DNA from 2 places in the Hafnia sp. CBA7124 genome. Region 1 is predicted to be linked to the other one. Evidence: predicted binding sites of a transcription regulator. Region 1 holds the regulator's gene; the other holds the start of a gene.
The links. Region 1 encodes CRP, which controls carbon source genes, mostly activating them, when cyclic AMP is high. Its sites were predicted from a motif close to ATGTGANNNNNNTCACAT; they were not measured.

Region 1 (7,124 bases):
CTGTCATCGGCAATCTTAAACACCAGCTGTAACACGCCGGATTGCACGTCGTTTAAATCCAGCAGGCGAGACAGCAACAGCGGGCCTAAATCTGACACCGTGGCACGAATAGGGTGACCTTTTTCGGCAAAAATATCCCACGGAATGATCGGACACGCCTGCGGCGACCAGTCGGTCACCTGCAAAGCATCTAATCTTTTCTGTAATTTATCGGAAGGCGTGCCGGCAGCGGCAATACCGGACAAGTCGCCTTTTACGTCGGCCAAAAATACGGGAACACCAATACGAGAGAACTGCTCTGCCATTTTTTGTAGGGTCACGGTTTTCCCCGTACCCGTTGCGCCGGTAATCAGTCCGTGGCGGTTGGCCAGCGCCGGAAGTAGTTGCAGCGTGACTTTTTGATTCTTAGCAATGGTAAGCGGAGCGCTCATGGTCAGTCCTTAAGTGAAGAGGCGGAACGTAACTTCCAAGTTCAAAGTATAAGCACGCTGAATCTTAGTCTCAACTTTAACCGCTGTTATTGAGTGGGGAGGTTTTAGCAAAACAAACGCAAATTACGGTTGCCATAAAGTGATTTGTTATGCATATTTTATGATTATATTTTCATTTAATGGCTGGCAAATCGTTGTTGGCGATGTGAATAAGGTGGAAAAGTAATGGCGAAGCAGCAGGCAGTTGCAAGAGACACATTTGAAAAGGTGATGTTGCCTATCTATGCACCGGCAGATTTCGTTCCCGTGCGCGGTAAAGGGAGCCGAGTGTGGGATCAGCAAGGGCGAGAGTATGTGGATTTTGCGGGGGGGATTGCCGTGACGGCCTTAGGGCATTGCCATCCTGCGCTGGTTGCTGCACTGCATGAGCAAGGCGAAAAGCTGTGGCATGTAAGTAATGTTTTCACCAATGAGCCTGCGCTACGTCTGGCACAAAAGCTGATTGATGCCACCTTTGCCGAGCGTGTCTTCTTTGCAAACTCCGGCGCGGAGGCAAACGAAGCGGCGTTCAAACTGGCTCGCTACTATGCCTCTAGCAAAATTAGCCCTTTTAAATCCAAAATTATTGCCTTCCACCATGCGTTTCATGGCCGTACCTTATTTACGGTTTCCGTCGGTGGTCAGCCAAAATATTCCGACGGCTTTGGCCCGAAACCCGCCGATATTGTGCATGTGCCATTTAATGATTTAGACGCCGTTCGCGCCGTTATCGACGATCATACCTGTGCAGTGGTGCTTGAGCCCGTTCAGGGCGAGGGCGGCGTGATGCCCGCGACGCAAAGCTTCTTACAAGGCGTACGTGAACTTTGCGATCGGCATCAGGCGCTGTTAGTTTTCGATGAAGTACAAAGCGGCATGGGCCGAACCGGTAAACTCTTTACCTACATGCACTACGGCGTGACGCCGGATATTCTCACCACCGCCAAAGCGCTGGGGGGCGGTTTTCCGATTAGCGCCATGTTAACAACTCATGAAATTGCCAGCGCAATGCAGGTGGGCACTCACGGAACCACCTATGGCGGTAATCCCCTGGCCTGTGCGGTTGCAGAGGCGGCTTTAGACGTGATCAATACACCTGAGGTGATGGCGGGAATTGAAGAGCGCCACGGCCTGTTTGTGGAGGCCCTAGAGAAGATCAATACCCAGTACAATATCTTCACTCAGGTGCGTGGAATGGGGCTGTTGCTGGGCGCTGAACTGAGCCCTGCCTATCACGGTAAGGCGCGAGATATCTTGCATGCCGCCGCGAGTGAAGGACTTATGCTGCTGAACGCGGGACCGGATATTTTGCGCTTTGCGCCCTCGTTGGTTATCGAGTTTGCCGATATCCATGAGGGCATGGCACGGCTGGAAAAAGCGATTGCCAAAGTCGTGGGTGGCAATTAATCCCTGAGTTTACGGCTCATCCAAATCCCGTGATGTGGCCGTTGCCGCCATGCTATCGACGAAATGGTATGCATGGCGCGTAAGTGCGCAATGATGCGTCGAAGATGCACTTCAATTTGCGTAACGGGCATACCGTTAGTTTCTTGATCGTCAGACTGAAATACGGCGGCGTTGTCATTGAGCGTTGGACCATCATGTTCCAAACGTTGCTGACAAAGCTGCAACGCAATTTCGCAACGCTGTAAATAATCCTGTGCCAGATTCTCGGTGAGCATGTAGTGGTCGCGTGCGAGGATCGTCATGGCATTGAGATGCTCAACGATAAACTGACTGTGGGTGATCCACAGGCGCATATCCGTTAAGTAACGTGAGTCAAATCCCGGTTCCTGCATCGCCTGATTCAGCGAAGTAAAGACGGCATTGTGTGCCTGATTCACTTTCATACGCGCATAGGCCAGCGCGGACGTTTTTGGCTCAGGCGACAGTAAAAGGCGCAGTTCGTCTTGGTAGGCCTCCAATGCCTGATGTGCATTTTTGCGCAGCAAGCCGCTTTGCCACTGTGGCCACAGCCAGATGGTGCTGGCAAAGGCAAGAATACAACCGAGAACCGTATCGATGAGGCGCGGAACCAAGAAATGTAATCCGTTAAGCTGTAACAGCTGAAGCGTGTACACCGCCGTGATGGTGAAACCGATCACGGCCAGACCGTAGTTTTTCCTGAGCACCAAATAAGCCGCGATGGTAATTACCAGCATGCAGCTAAGCGTGACGTTCAACGGTAGGTTGAGCTGCAGTAGTCCTGCGGCAACAATTAACCCAACAAAGGTGCCTAGCGCACGGTGCTGGATCCTAACGCGCGTCGCGTTATAGCCATTCTGAATCACCAACATGATGGTCAGCAAAACCCAATAGGGCTTTGGCAGATGGAATAACATGCCGAGGCTACTGCCCGCAGCCAGCGTAATACCTAATCGTGCGGCGTTGCGCAGTGCTACCGACTTCAACGAAAGATAGGCGCGCAGCGCAGGCCAGAAGGGAAGCCGCTGCTGAGTGGACATCAGATTGCGTTGATATAGTGGGCGTTGGCGCTCTAGCAGGCGAGCCACACGGCTAAAATGATAATAACAGAATTTGCCAACGGGGTTATCTGGGTGCTGATTAGACAGTTTTTCTAGCGCCGATAGCTCATTATCCATCGAGAAATGTTGGGGATAACGGTGATACAAAATATCGTCGGCAACCGTTTTAAGTCGCTCGGTAATGACCTGAGCATTGCGGCGTAATATCGCCTCGGCCTGACTTTTTTCGACCAGCTTCTGCACTTCATCAGGCTGAGACAGGCTAACGGTGATGTGTTCTTGCAAGTCTAATGCGACCTGAAAATAGCGCAGCAGGCGTTTGTATTCAGGATTATGCACCAACGATAGCATGTGCATTTGCTGATAGATCTGAGCAATAAGATCCATCACTTTTTGCTGGCGTTGTAGCAACGGAGGCAGCGCGGTTTCAGGATCGATATGCTGAGTTAGCAGGCTGTATTTGGCTTCCATGTAGTCGCCAAGCTGAACGTAGAGCTGGCTGAGGTTCTCGCGGATCGGTTGCCCTTTCCACAGCAGAAACCAAAACCAGGTGAAAGCGCCATACCAAATAGTGCCGACAATATACAGCAGTGGCCCATGCCAGATCGGTACGCTTCCCGCCATGCTCAGGGTAAAAATAGAGGCAACCAGCGCGGCAGGCATAAGCCGTGCGTGTAGCGGGCTAATTTCACCGTTAACGCCAAGCAACAAGGCTAAACCGAGCATGATCAGCGGTAGGGGAATTTGCCAGAGTAAGCATTGCTGTAGCAGAAAACTGCTGAAGGCAAATAAGCTGCCGCCAACGACTAATCGTTTAATAAAGCGTTTATGCGGAGTATCGAGCCCGGCGATATTGCAGCAGGCGGGAACTAAAGAGAACATCAGCCCAAGTTGTAGATTACCTATCAACAGGCCGAATAGCACAGGAAGACACAGCACCAGCGTTTGACGCAGTGCGTAGTTGACTTCCGGGTGGTAGATGAACCGCCGCCACATAGCTAAAGAAACCCGTGCAGCAGGGCTACACGGGCGTCATCTATCAGCGAGTGCCGTAAACGACGATGGTTTTTCCGTGTGCGGAGATCAGATTTTGATCTTCCAGCATCTTCAGAATACGACCAACGGTTTCACGGGAGCAGCCAACGATCTGGCCAATTTCCTGACGAGTGATCTTGATCTGCATACCATCTGGATGAGTCATGGCATCTGGCTGTTTGGCCAGATTCAGCAGGGTCTGAGCGATACGACCGGTTACGTCCAAGAATGCAAGGTTGCCGACTTTTTCAGAGGTAACCTGTAAACGGCTAGCCATCTGAGCAGACAGGCGCATCAGAATATCTGGATTGACCTGAATGAGCTGGCGGAACTTCTTGTAAGAAATTTCAGCCACTTCACAGGCGGTTTTTGCACGAACCCAGGCGCTACGTTCTTGCCCTTCCTCAAATAAGCCTAGTTCACCAATGAAATCGCCCTGATTGAGATAAGAAAGGATCATTTCTTTGCCTTCTTCATCTTTAATCAATACAGCAACGGAGCCCTTAACGATGTAGTACAGGGTTTCAGCCTTTTCACCTTGGTGGATCAGGGTACTTTTGGACGGATACTTGTGGATATGGCAATGAGACAAGAACCATTCAAGAGTCGGGTCTGTTTGCGGTTTGCCGAGAACCATTCGCTATTATCCTCTGTTGTTATCGCTGCCCTAATATCGGGATACTGATCCTGACAGTGTGCTTATCGTGGCACGGGGCTTTGCTTATTAACTTGTATAGCACTTCATAATCGAGATATAGAGTAATAGGCTAAGGTAATTATTTCCTAGAGTTATTGATCTATACCCGTTTCAATCCATAAAGATCCATTTCGGCATAGTTTGTAGCACAGCTTTGTGCAGGTGTCTTGTGTTGTCTCGCTTCAGCATCAAGAAGTGAGGCCTCTGATTGCCTGTTTTTTATAGAAAGCGTAGTCTGATGCCAAAATTTAACCAAAGGGGTGATAAACATGCAGGCACGAGTGAAATGGGTTGAAGGGATGACTTTTCTGGGTGAATCCGCTTCAGGGCATCAAATTCTTATGGATGGAAACGCTGGCGATAAAGCACCAAGCCCAATGGAAATGGTGCTGATGTCTGCGGGTGGATGCAGCGCGATTGACGTGGTTTCTATTTTACAGAAAGGGCGACTGGACGTGCGCGACTGTGAAGTAAAATTAACCTCTGAGCGCCGCGAAGAAGCCCCTCGTTTGTTTACTCACATCAATCTGCATTTCGTGGTTACCGGCAAAGGACTGACTGATAAAGCCGTTGAACGCGCAGTCGCCTTATCGGCCGAGAAGTATTGCTCGGTAGCGCTGATGTTGGGTCAAGCGGTGAATATTACTCACAGCTTTGAAACTATCGTGGTTGAGTAACGTTTTTACTCCCAAGCATAGTTTTGGCATTCCCAACGTAATAAATCCAAGAATCGCCGCGCCGTTAAGGTCAGCGGCGATTTTTGTGAATAGAACACGCAATACTGGGCGGTGGGTAAATCGTCGATAGGCAATGCACAGAGCGTATTGCCTAATCCCAGCGGTTCCCGCATCGCCCGGGCCACGATGGTGAGGTATTGTGCCTGTTGCACCATGCTTAATCCGCACACCACGGAGTCCGTTCGGATCGGTGATTGACTAAGCTGGTGGTAAAAATTCCCCATGGCTGATTCTAGCTGCTGGTAGTAGCCCATATCGGTTTCAGGTATCAGCCATTTTGCGTGCTTCAGCTCTTCTAACGATTTAGCCTGAGAAAATGGGTTGTCGCGGTGAGCGATAATGCAAAAGGGCGATTCAAATAGCGGCTCACGTACCAGATCTATTGGCGTAGTTTCGACTGTTAGCGTGCCGATGGCAAAATCGAGTCGCCCTTCACGCAAGGCCGGTAGAAGCGTCGAGAGCTGCGCTTCTTTGGCGTGTATATTGGCCTGTGGAAACTGAGACTTAAAGGTATCAGCGGCCTGAGGAAACACGGTTAGCGCAATCAGCGATGAAAAGCCTACAGACACTGAACCTTGAGAATATTGGCTTATCTGCTCAATTTCATCTGCCGCTCGCTGTAATTCTTCCAAAATAAGCTGCGAGCGTGCCGCAAACGCGCTTCCTGTTTCAGTCAGCATCATTCCTTTAGCTCCACGCAAGATAAGCTGCGTATTCAGCGTATGTTCCAATTCTTTGATCGCTCTGCTTATTGCAGGCTGTGACTGGTTTAACGCGCGCGCGGCGGCGCGAATACTTCCTCGACGAATCACTTCCTGAAACGTTTTTAGCTGCTGAATTTTTGGCAGATATTTCACCGCGCTTCCCCTATCAATAAAAAGCATCACCCCAAAAAAAATGACATCTTACACGGTGTGGGTAAAGACGATATTTTCATCAATGCCATCTGGCGCGCAGTTAATAAAAAGAAAGTGATGCACATCACATAAGCACCCCTATGCGTTTGAGCCTCTGTCAGGGTTGACGCCGTTCAGCGAGGAGTTTGGCTATGCAATTTCAGCGCCGTTCATTGATGATTTTCTTATTGTTTATCGGCTACGCAATCGTTTATATCGACAAAACCGTGGTGGGGTTTGCTCTGTTGCCTATCGAGCGGGAGTTTTCCCTCCAGCCTGAGCAATTAGGCTATATCACCGGCGTTTTTTTTCTCGCCTATTCCATTTTTCAGATCCCCGCCGGTTGGCTGAACGATCGCTTTGGATTCAAAAAAGTCTTGTGTAGCTCACTCTTTCTGCTGGGTGGGTTTGCCATGTGCTTCGGCTGGCTGGGGCTCACTTTTGGTTTATTGCTGACGTTTCGTTTTCTGGCGGGAATGGGACATGCGGGCTATCCGACCTCCTGTGCGAAAGCGGTGACGGCAAATTTCACCGTTGAACAGCGCACTTTTGCGCAGTCTATTCTGCTGTCCTCGGCGGGGCTGGCGATGACGTTAGGCCCGTTGGTGGCGGTATATTGTCTTGAACATATTGGCTGGCGCGGGTCTTTTGCTTCGTTGGGTATTTTGGCCTTTATCATCTCGGGCTGCATTTTGTGGCTGGTGCCAAATCCACAGAAGGCATGGCCAACATCTTCTACCCAGCAGAAAAGCGGGCCTTATCGCCAGCTGCTGAAAAGCCCTATCGTTATTTTGCTGTTTATC
Region 2 (7,124 bases), 160 kb from region 1:
GTGGCTGCAACAGATGGCACTTTGGCGGCAGATGTTCGCCCGCTGGTGCGTCTTTCTGTCAGCGTGCTGGTAGAAGAGGATGGTCGCCGTGAACGTGGTTCAAGCGGCGGCGGTGGTCGTTCTGGTTACGAATATTTCCTCGAGCTCGTCGATGGTGATGTGCGTGCCGATGCTTTTGCCAAAGAAGCGGTACGTATGGCGCTAGTAAACCTGTCTGCGGTGGCGGCTCCAGCCGGTTCAATGCCGGTCGTGCTTGGCGCAGGCTGGCCGGGCGTGCTGTTGCATGAAGCGGTTGGTCATGGCTTAGAAGGTGATTTTAATCGTCGTGGTACGTCGGTGTTCAGTGGCCAGATGGGGCAACTGGTAGCCTCCGAACTGTGTACCGTTGTCGATGACGGCACGATTAGTGGACGTCGTGGCTCTCTGGCAATCGACGATGAAGGCGTTCCAGGTCAATACAACGTACTGATTGAAAACGGCATTCTGAAAGGCTTTATGCAGGATAAAATGAATGCTCGCCTGATGGGGCTTGCGCCAACCGGTAACGGTCGTCGTGAATCTTATGCGCATCTGCCAATGCCGCGCATGACCAATACCTATATGCTGGCGGGCAAATCATCGCCGCAGGATATTATTTCCAGCGTTGAATATGGCCTGTATGCGCCGAATTTTGCTGGTGGTCAGGTCGATATTACGTCAGGTAAATTTGTCTTCTCTACGTCAGAGGCTTATCTGATTGAGAATGGCAAAATCACCAAGCCGGTGAAAGGCGCAACGCTGATTGGTTCAGGCATTGAAGCCATGCAGCAGATTTCTATGGTCGGTAACGATCTGGCGCTGGATAAAGGCGTTGGCGTATGCGGCAAAGAAGGACAGAGCGTGCCGGTTGGCGTTGGTCAGCCAACGCTGAAGCTGGATTCAATGACGGTGGGGGGAACGGCGTAAGCTACATCTTCCTCGCCATAGACCCCCTCCCAGCCTCCCCCTTGTCAGGGGGAGGAGCAGATCGAGATCTTTAATTGAGCGCCGATCTGTTCCCTCCCCCGCGAGGGGGAGGGCTAGGTTGGGGCAATCGGACCCTCACTCCTCCTGCCGATAATCCTGATAAATCTCCCCAACCTTGGTGAAGTATTCGCTAAGGTAGTTAATACAAACCTGCACCTTGAGCGGCAGCTTATCTTTTTGGGTATGTAAGGCGTAAACCGGCCTTGGATCGGATTGGTAACGGCTGAAGAGAATTTCAACTTCACCGCGTTTTATCTCTTCGATGACCCACATCAGTGGCACGTAGGCAATGCCCACGCCTTCACTCAGCCAGCGGATGAGCGTTTGTGAGTCATTGGTGACGAAGCGGCCCTGAGGCGAGAGATGCAGGGTTTGCCCTTCTGGCGCAATCAGCTCAAATTCACTGTCGGGGCGAACGCTGTAGGTTAACCAGCTAAAACTGGTGATGTCTGCGGGTTTTTCTGGCGTTCCGTGCTGCTGAAGGTAGCTTTTTGCTGCGCAGACCACCATTGGCATAGAGCCTAGGCGCTTAGAGAAAAGGCTAGAGTCTTGTAATGCACCCACACGAACCACCAGATCGAGCCCGTCAGCGATAAGGTCTGGTGCAGGTACACCGGTGACTAAATCAATCGACAATCCTGGATATTCACGCAGCATTCTGGCCGTCATCGGCGCCAATACATTTTGTGCCATGGTGGATGAACTACCGATACGTAAGGTGCCCGTTGGCGTATTGTTGAAAGCGTAAATCTGTTCGTGGACTTCTTGCGCCTCAAGCAACATTTTCCGGCAGCCTTGATAATAAATTTTCCCTGCCTCGGTTAAACCAATGCTGCGCGTGCTGCGGTTGAGTAGCTTAATATTCAGCTCATTTTCCAGCTTGGAAATGGTTTGGCTTATGGACGAAACGCTCATCTCAAGCTGGCGTCCTGCGCTAGTAAAGGAGCCGCATTCAACTACTTTGGCAAACACGGCCATGCGCTTAAGTCGTTCCATTGTTCAATCTACCTTAATAGGGAAGTGAGGCTGCATGGGAGAAAACGCCTTACAATCAGCCTTTGAGGTAACGATGATAGCTTAAAAAAACGACTGATTGTTTATTTTAAATAAAAAGTGATTTAGCTCACATATTCTATACATGGTGATTATTATTGCGCTAAGATATTGTCATTGACGATGCGGAAATAATCCTCTGTGTATCGAAACGACGAAATGTCCTTCTGCCATCAGATCCTGTAGCTCACATCCTCTGACAGACATCCTTTTTCTGAGTTAAACGCCATCAACCAGCATTTCAGGGTGAGGGCGGTTAGTGGATCGCGCAAGGCAAAAGTTATCGTTCGTCACGCTATGCAGCCAACGAAGAATGCCGCGTTGAGCTAGGCTAAATATTATTTGAGTGGAGAGAATTATGGGGCTGCTACCGGTAATGGTCGTTTTTGGCCTGTCCTTTCCACCGGTGTTTTTTGAACTGCTGGTGGCTTTGCTGCTGTTTTTATTGTTCCGGCGGGTATTACAGCCGACGGGGATCTACGATTTTGTTTGGCATCCGGCGTTGTTTAATACCGCGTTGTACTGCTGTTTGTTCTACTTGATTACCTGCTTATTTGTCTGAGGTCACTGTGAATCAAATTATGATAAAAATGACCCGCATCGCTATCACCGTGATTATCGTGATAGTAGCGGCAATTGCCGTGTTTAAAGCATGGGCCTTTTATACCGAATCCCCCTGGACGCGTGATGCCAAATTCACCGCCGACGTCGTTGCCATTGCGCCAGACGTCAGTGGCCTGCTATCGGACGTGCCTATTCATGATAACCAGTTGGTGAAGAAAGGGCAGATTCTGTTTGTTATCGATCAGCCACGTTATCAAGAAGCGCTAAATCAGGCTGAAGCCGATGTGCGCTACTACCAAACTCTGGTCAGTGAAAAAGCGAAAGAGGCTGGGCGTCGTGTACGTTTAGGTGTTCAGGCGATGTCTCAAGAAGAGATCGACCAGTCAAGCAATATGCTGGCAACGGTGCGTCAGCAGTTGGCGAAAGCACAGTCAACGCGCGATCTGGCAAAACTGGATCTAGAACGTACCGTGGTGCGTGCACCGGCCGATGGTTGGGTCACCAACCTAAACGTTCATCAGGGCGAGTTCATTAACCGTGGTGCTAAGGCAGTCGCGCTGGTGAAAAAAGGCACCTTCTATATTCTGGCCTACATGGAAGAAACCAAACTCGACGGCATCCAGCGCGGCGATCGCGTGGAGATTACGCCGCTAGGCAGTAACCGTATCCTTTACGGCACCGTAGACAGCGTATCCGCAGGGGTGAATAACAAAAGCTCTACTGCGGATAGCAAAGGCTTGGCGACCGTTGACTCTAACCTTGAATGGGTTCGTTTGGCGCAGCGTGTTCCGGTGAAAATTCTGCTCGACAACAAAGAGCAAGAAACGCCTTATCCGGCTGGGACAACGGCCACCGTGGTAGTGAGCAACCAGCAAGACGTTGAGCGTAAATCATCATCGCCGATTGTGCAGTTGCTACATCGTCTGCGTGAATTTGGTTAAGCCCTCCCAACGATATTTACACTTATTTTCACTGGGGATTTGTACGCACGTTAACGTGCAAGTCCCTATCACTTTTTAGCGCAGACAGAGGCAATGATGAATAATGGTGGCATGTTTTTGCGCTTACGTTTTGCCTGTAAGTTAGCATTTGCTATCGTGCTGGCGCTGTTTCTTGGCTTTCATTTGCAACTGGAAACACCGCGCTGGTCGGTTTTAACCGCGGCTATTGTCGCCGCAGGCCCGGCGTTTGCTGCGGGTGGCGAACCTTTCTCTGGCGCGATCCGTCACCGTGGTTGGCTACGTATTATCGGGACATTTATCGGCTCGATTGGCGGTTTGCTGATCATGATGTTGTTTATCCGTGCGCCGCTGGTGATGATGCTCCTGTGCTGCGCATGGGCGGGCCTATGTACCTGGATCTCTTCGCTGGTACGCGTGGAGAACTCTTATGCCTTTGGTTTGGCGGGCTATACCGCGCTTATTATCGTGGTGACAACGGCAACGGAACCCTTGTTGAGCCCGCTGTATGCGGTTGAGCGCTGTAGTGAAATCGTATTAGGGATCGTGTGTGCGGTGCTGGCCGACATTATCTTTTCGCCACGTTCTATCAAAAGTGATATTGACCGCGTGGTGAGCTCGCTCATCGTCGATCAATTCCGATTACTGCAAATGTGCGTTCGGCCTGACGAGCGAGACGTGCTGGATAAGTCGTGGAACGATTTAGTGAAAGGCACCAACGCGCTCAATGGGATGCGCAGCAATCTGATGTTGGAATCCACTCGATGGGTGCGTGTAAACCGCCGTTTGAAAGCGTTGAACACCGTTTCTTTAACGCTTATCACCCAGGCCTGTGAAACCTTCTTTATCAGCTCAAATGCGCCGGAGCGTATCCCAAGCGAAATGCAGGTTCTGATCCTCGAGCCGGTAGAAACTATCGGTGATGTTCACAAACGGATGAAACAGCTGCGTCAGTTGCTATCGATGCAGCCCACGGACTCGGTGCCGCTAACCATCAGCAGTTGGATTGGCGCCGCTACGCGCTACCTGCTATTGGCGAAAGGGGTGCATACCAACAGCAGTATCAGCTCGGTAGAAGAAAATGTTCTGGAAGGCGAGTATGTGGTCAAACCCGCCTCCGCAGAGCGCCATCATGCGATGATCAACGGCCTGCGTACGTGGGCCGCTACGTCCATTGGTGCAATGTTCTGGCTATGGACCGGTTGGACATCCGGCAGTGGCTGTATGGTTATGATTGCCGTGGTGACCGCGCTGGCGATGCGCACGCCGAACCCACGCATGGCATCGATTGATTTCCTGTTAGGCACGATTATGGCGCTGCCGATAGGCTCGCTGTTTTACATGCTGATCCTTCCCGCGACCCAGCAAAGCATGTTGTTGCTGTGTATTAGTTTGGGGCTGATGGCGTTTGTTATCGGTTTGGAAGTGCAAAAACGTCGTTTAGGATCGCTGGGGACCTTGGCTTCGACGATTAACATCATGGTGTTAAGCAATCCGATGTCGTTTCCGGTAAGCAGCTTTTTAGACAACGCGATTGGCCAGATCATCGGCTGCTTTGTGGCGATGATCGTGCTGTTCTTGATCCGCGATCGTTCAAAAGCTCGGACAGGACGCGCCTTACTCAATGGTTTTGTGTACAGCGCGGTATCGGCGTTAACCACCAATCAGGCGCGGCGCAATGAAAACCATTTACCGGCGCTGTACCAACAGCTCTTCCAGTTGTTGAATCTGTTCCCGAATGACATTGCTAAATACCGTTTGGCGCTGACGTTGATCATCGCCCACCAGCGTTTACGCAATGCGCCGATTCCGGTCAACCAAGAGCTGTCCGATTTCCATAAACAGATACGTGCGACCGCCAATAAGGTGATTTCAGCAGGTGGCGACAGCAAGCGAAGAGGATACTTTTTCCGCTTGTTAGACGAACTGAATCAGTATCAGGAACGCTTGGTACACTATCAGGCTCCGTACACTGTTACGATCCCGGTCAAACGGCTATCGACCATGTTGGAAAAATACCAGCATGCGCTAATTGATTAAATCCTAACCGTGCGACGAATAGGGCTTAGGAAAAGAAATCGTTTGCGTAGGATCATAAAAATCGTGATTTAGCGCTTGCAGCATCGCTGCGGGTGAGTATAATGCCCGACAATTTGCCGGGAGACTGCATGAAAAACGTTGTGGCTATCAGTGCTGTTTGGGTCGCTTGTCGACTAGACGCCCTGCCTGAACAAGGCGGCTGCCACCGTTTTTTTCTTCCGTTGCTAAAACGATCGTTAATCGCCCCTCAATGAGGGGCTTTTTTTTGCCCAGCGATCGGGTTGATTACATTTTAAACATCCAGTAGCCCCGGCCAGCGGGCGCGAAAAACAGGAGAACAAGAAATGGCTAATCCGTTGTATAACAAAGATATCATCTCCATAAACGATCTGAATCGTGAGGAACTGGAGCTGGTATTACGCACTGCTGCAAGCCTGAAGGCGAATCCGCAGCCAGAATTGTTGAAACACAAAGTGATTGCCAGCCTGTTCTTCGAGGCCTCAACGCGTACCCGTCTCTCTTTCGAAACCTCCATGCATCGCCTTGGCGCTTCGGTCGTCGGTTTCTCCGACAGCAGCAATACGTCGCTGGGTAAGAAGGGCGAAACGCTGGCAGATACCATTTCGGTTATCAGCACCTACGTGGACGCCATTGTGATGCGTCACCCGCAGGAAGGCGCGGCGCGACTGGCTACTGAGTTTTGTGGTTCGATTCCGGTCGTTAACGCGGGTGATGGTTCGAACCAACATCCAACCCAAACGCTGCTCGACCTGTTTACGATTCAGGAAACGCAGGGACGTTTGAATAACATCAATATCGCAATGGTCGGTGACCTAAAATATGGCCGCACCGTACACTCATTGACGCAGGCGTTGGCGAAGTTTGAAGGAAATCGTTTCTATTTCATCGCGCCAGAGGCTTTGGCGATGCCCGCATATATCTTGAAGATGCTGGATGAAAAAGGCATTCAATACAGCTTGCATACCAGTATCGAAGAAGTGATGCCGGAGCTGGATATTCTGTATATGACCCGCGTACAGAAAGAGCGCTTGGACCCGTCTGAATACGTCAACGTGAAGTCTCAGTTTGTGCTGCGCGCCGCGTCCCTAGAAGGCGCGCGTGACAACATGAAAGTGCTGCATCCTCTGCCACGTATTGATGAAATCACCAACGACGTTGATAAAACGCCGTATGCCTATTATTTCCAGCAGGCAGGAAACGGCATCTTTGCCCGTCAGGCTTTGTTGGCTCTGGTTTTGAATGCTGAACTGAACTTTTAATCGAGGACGCTAAGATGACACACGATAATAAATTACAGGTAGAAGCGATTAAACGTGGCACGGTGATTGACCATATTCCAGCGCAGGTTGGCTTCAAACTATTAACGTTGTTCAAACTCACCGAGACCGATCAACGCATTACTATCGGCTTAAACCTGCCTTCGAATGCGCAGGGCCGTAAAGACCTGATTAAAATCGAGAACATCTTTTTGACCGAAGAGCA

Region 2: the regulator CRP is predicted to act here: its motif matches at 2,117-2,134, upstream of aaeR (HTH-type transcriptional activator AaeR).

Annotation. Positions count from the first base shown of each region.
Region 1 is NZ_AP017469.1:4,175,635-4,182,758, reverse strand. Features, by position in the region: gene CPY98_RS19025 (helicase HerA-like C-terminal domain-containing protein) at 1-431, opposite strand, end outside; gene CPY98_RS19020 (aspartate aminotransferase family protein) at 657-1,877, shown strand; gene CPY98_RS19015 (YccS/YhfK family putative transporter) at 1,874-3,952, opposite strand; gene crp (cAMP-activated global transcriptional regulator CRP) at 3,996-4,628, opposite strand; gene CPY98_RS19005 (OsmC family protein) at 4,958-5,365, shown strand; gene CPY98_RS19000 (LysR substrate-binding domain-containing protein) at 5,371-6,282, opposite strand; gene CPY98_RS18995 (MFS transporter) at 6,474-7,124, shown strand, end outside.
Region 2 is NZ_AP017469.1:4,020,206-4,027,329, reverse strand. Features, by position in the region: gene tldD (metalloprotease TldD) at 1-945, shown strand, start outside; gene aaeR (HTH-type transcriptional activator AaeR) at 1,081-2,001, opposite strand; gene aaeX (p-hydroxybenzoic acid efflux pump operon protein AaeX) at 2,417-2,620, shown strand; gene aaeA (p-hydroxybenzoic acid efflux pump subunit AaeA) at 2,640-3,563, shown strand; gene aaeB (p-hydroxybenzoic acid efflux pump subunit AaeB) at 3,660-5,621, shown strand; gene pyrB (aspartate carbamoyltransferase) at 5,966-6,901, shown strand; gene pyrI (aspartate carbamoyltransferase regulatory subunit) at 6,916-7,124, shown strand, end outside.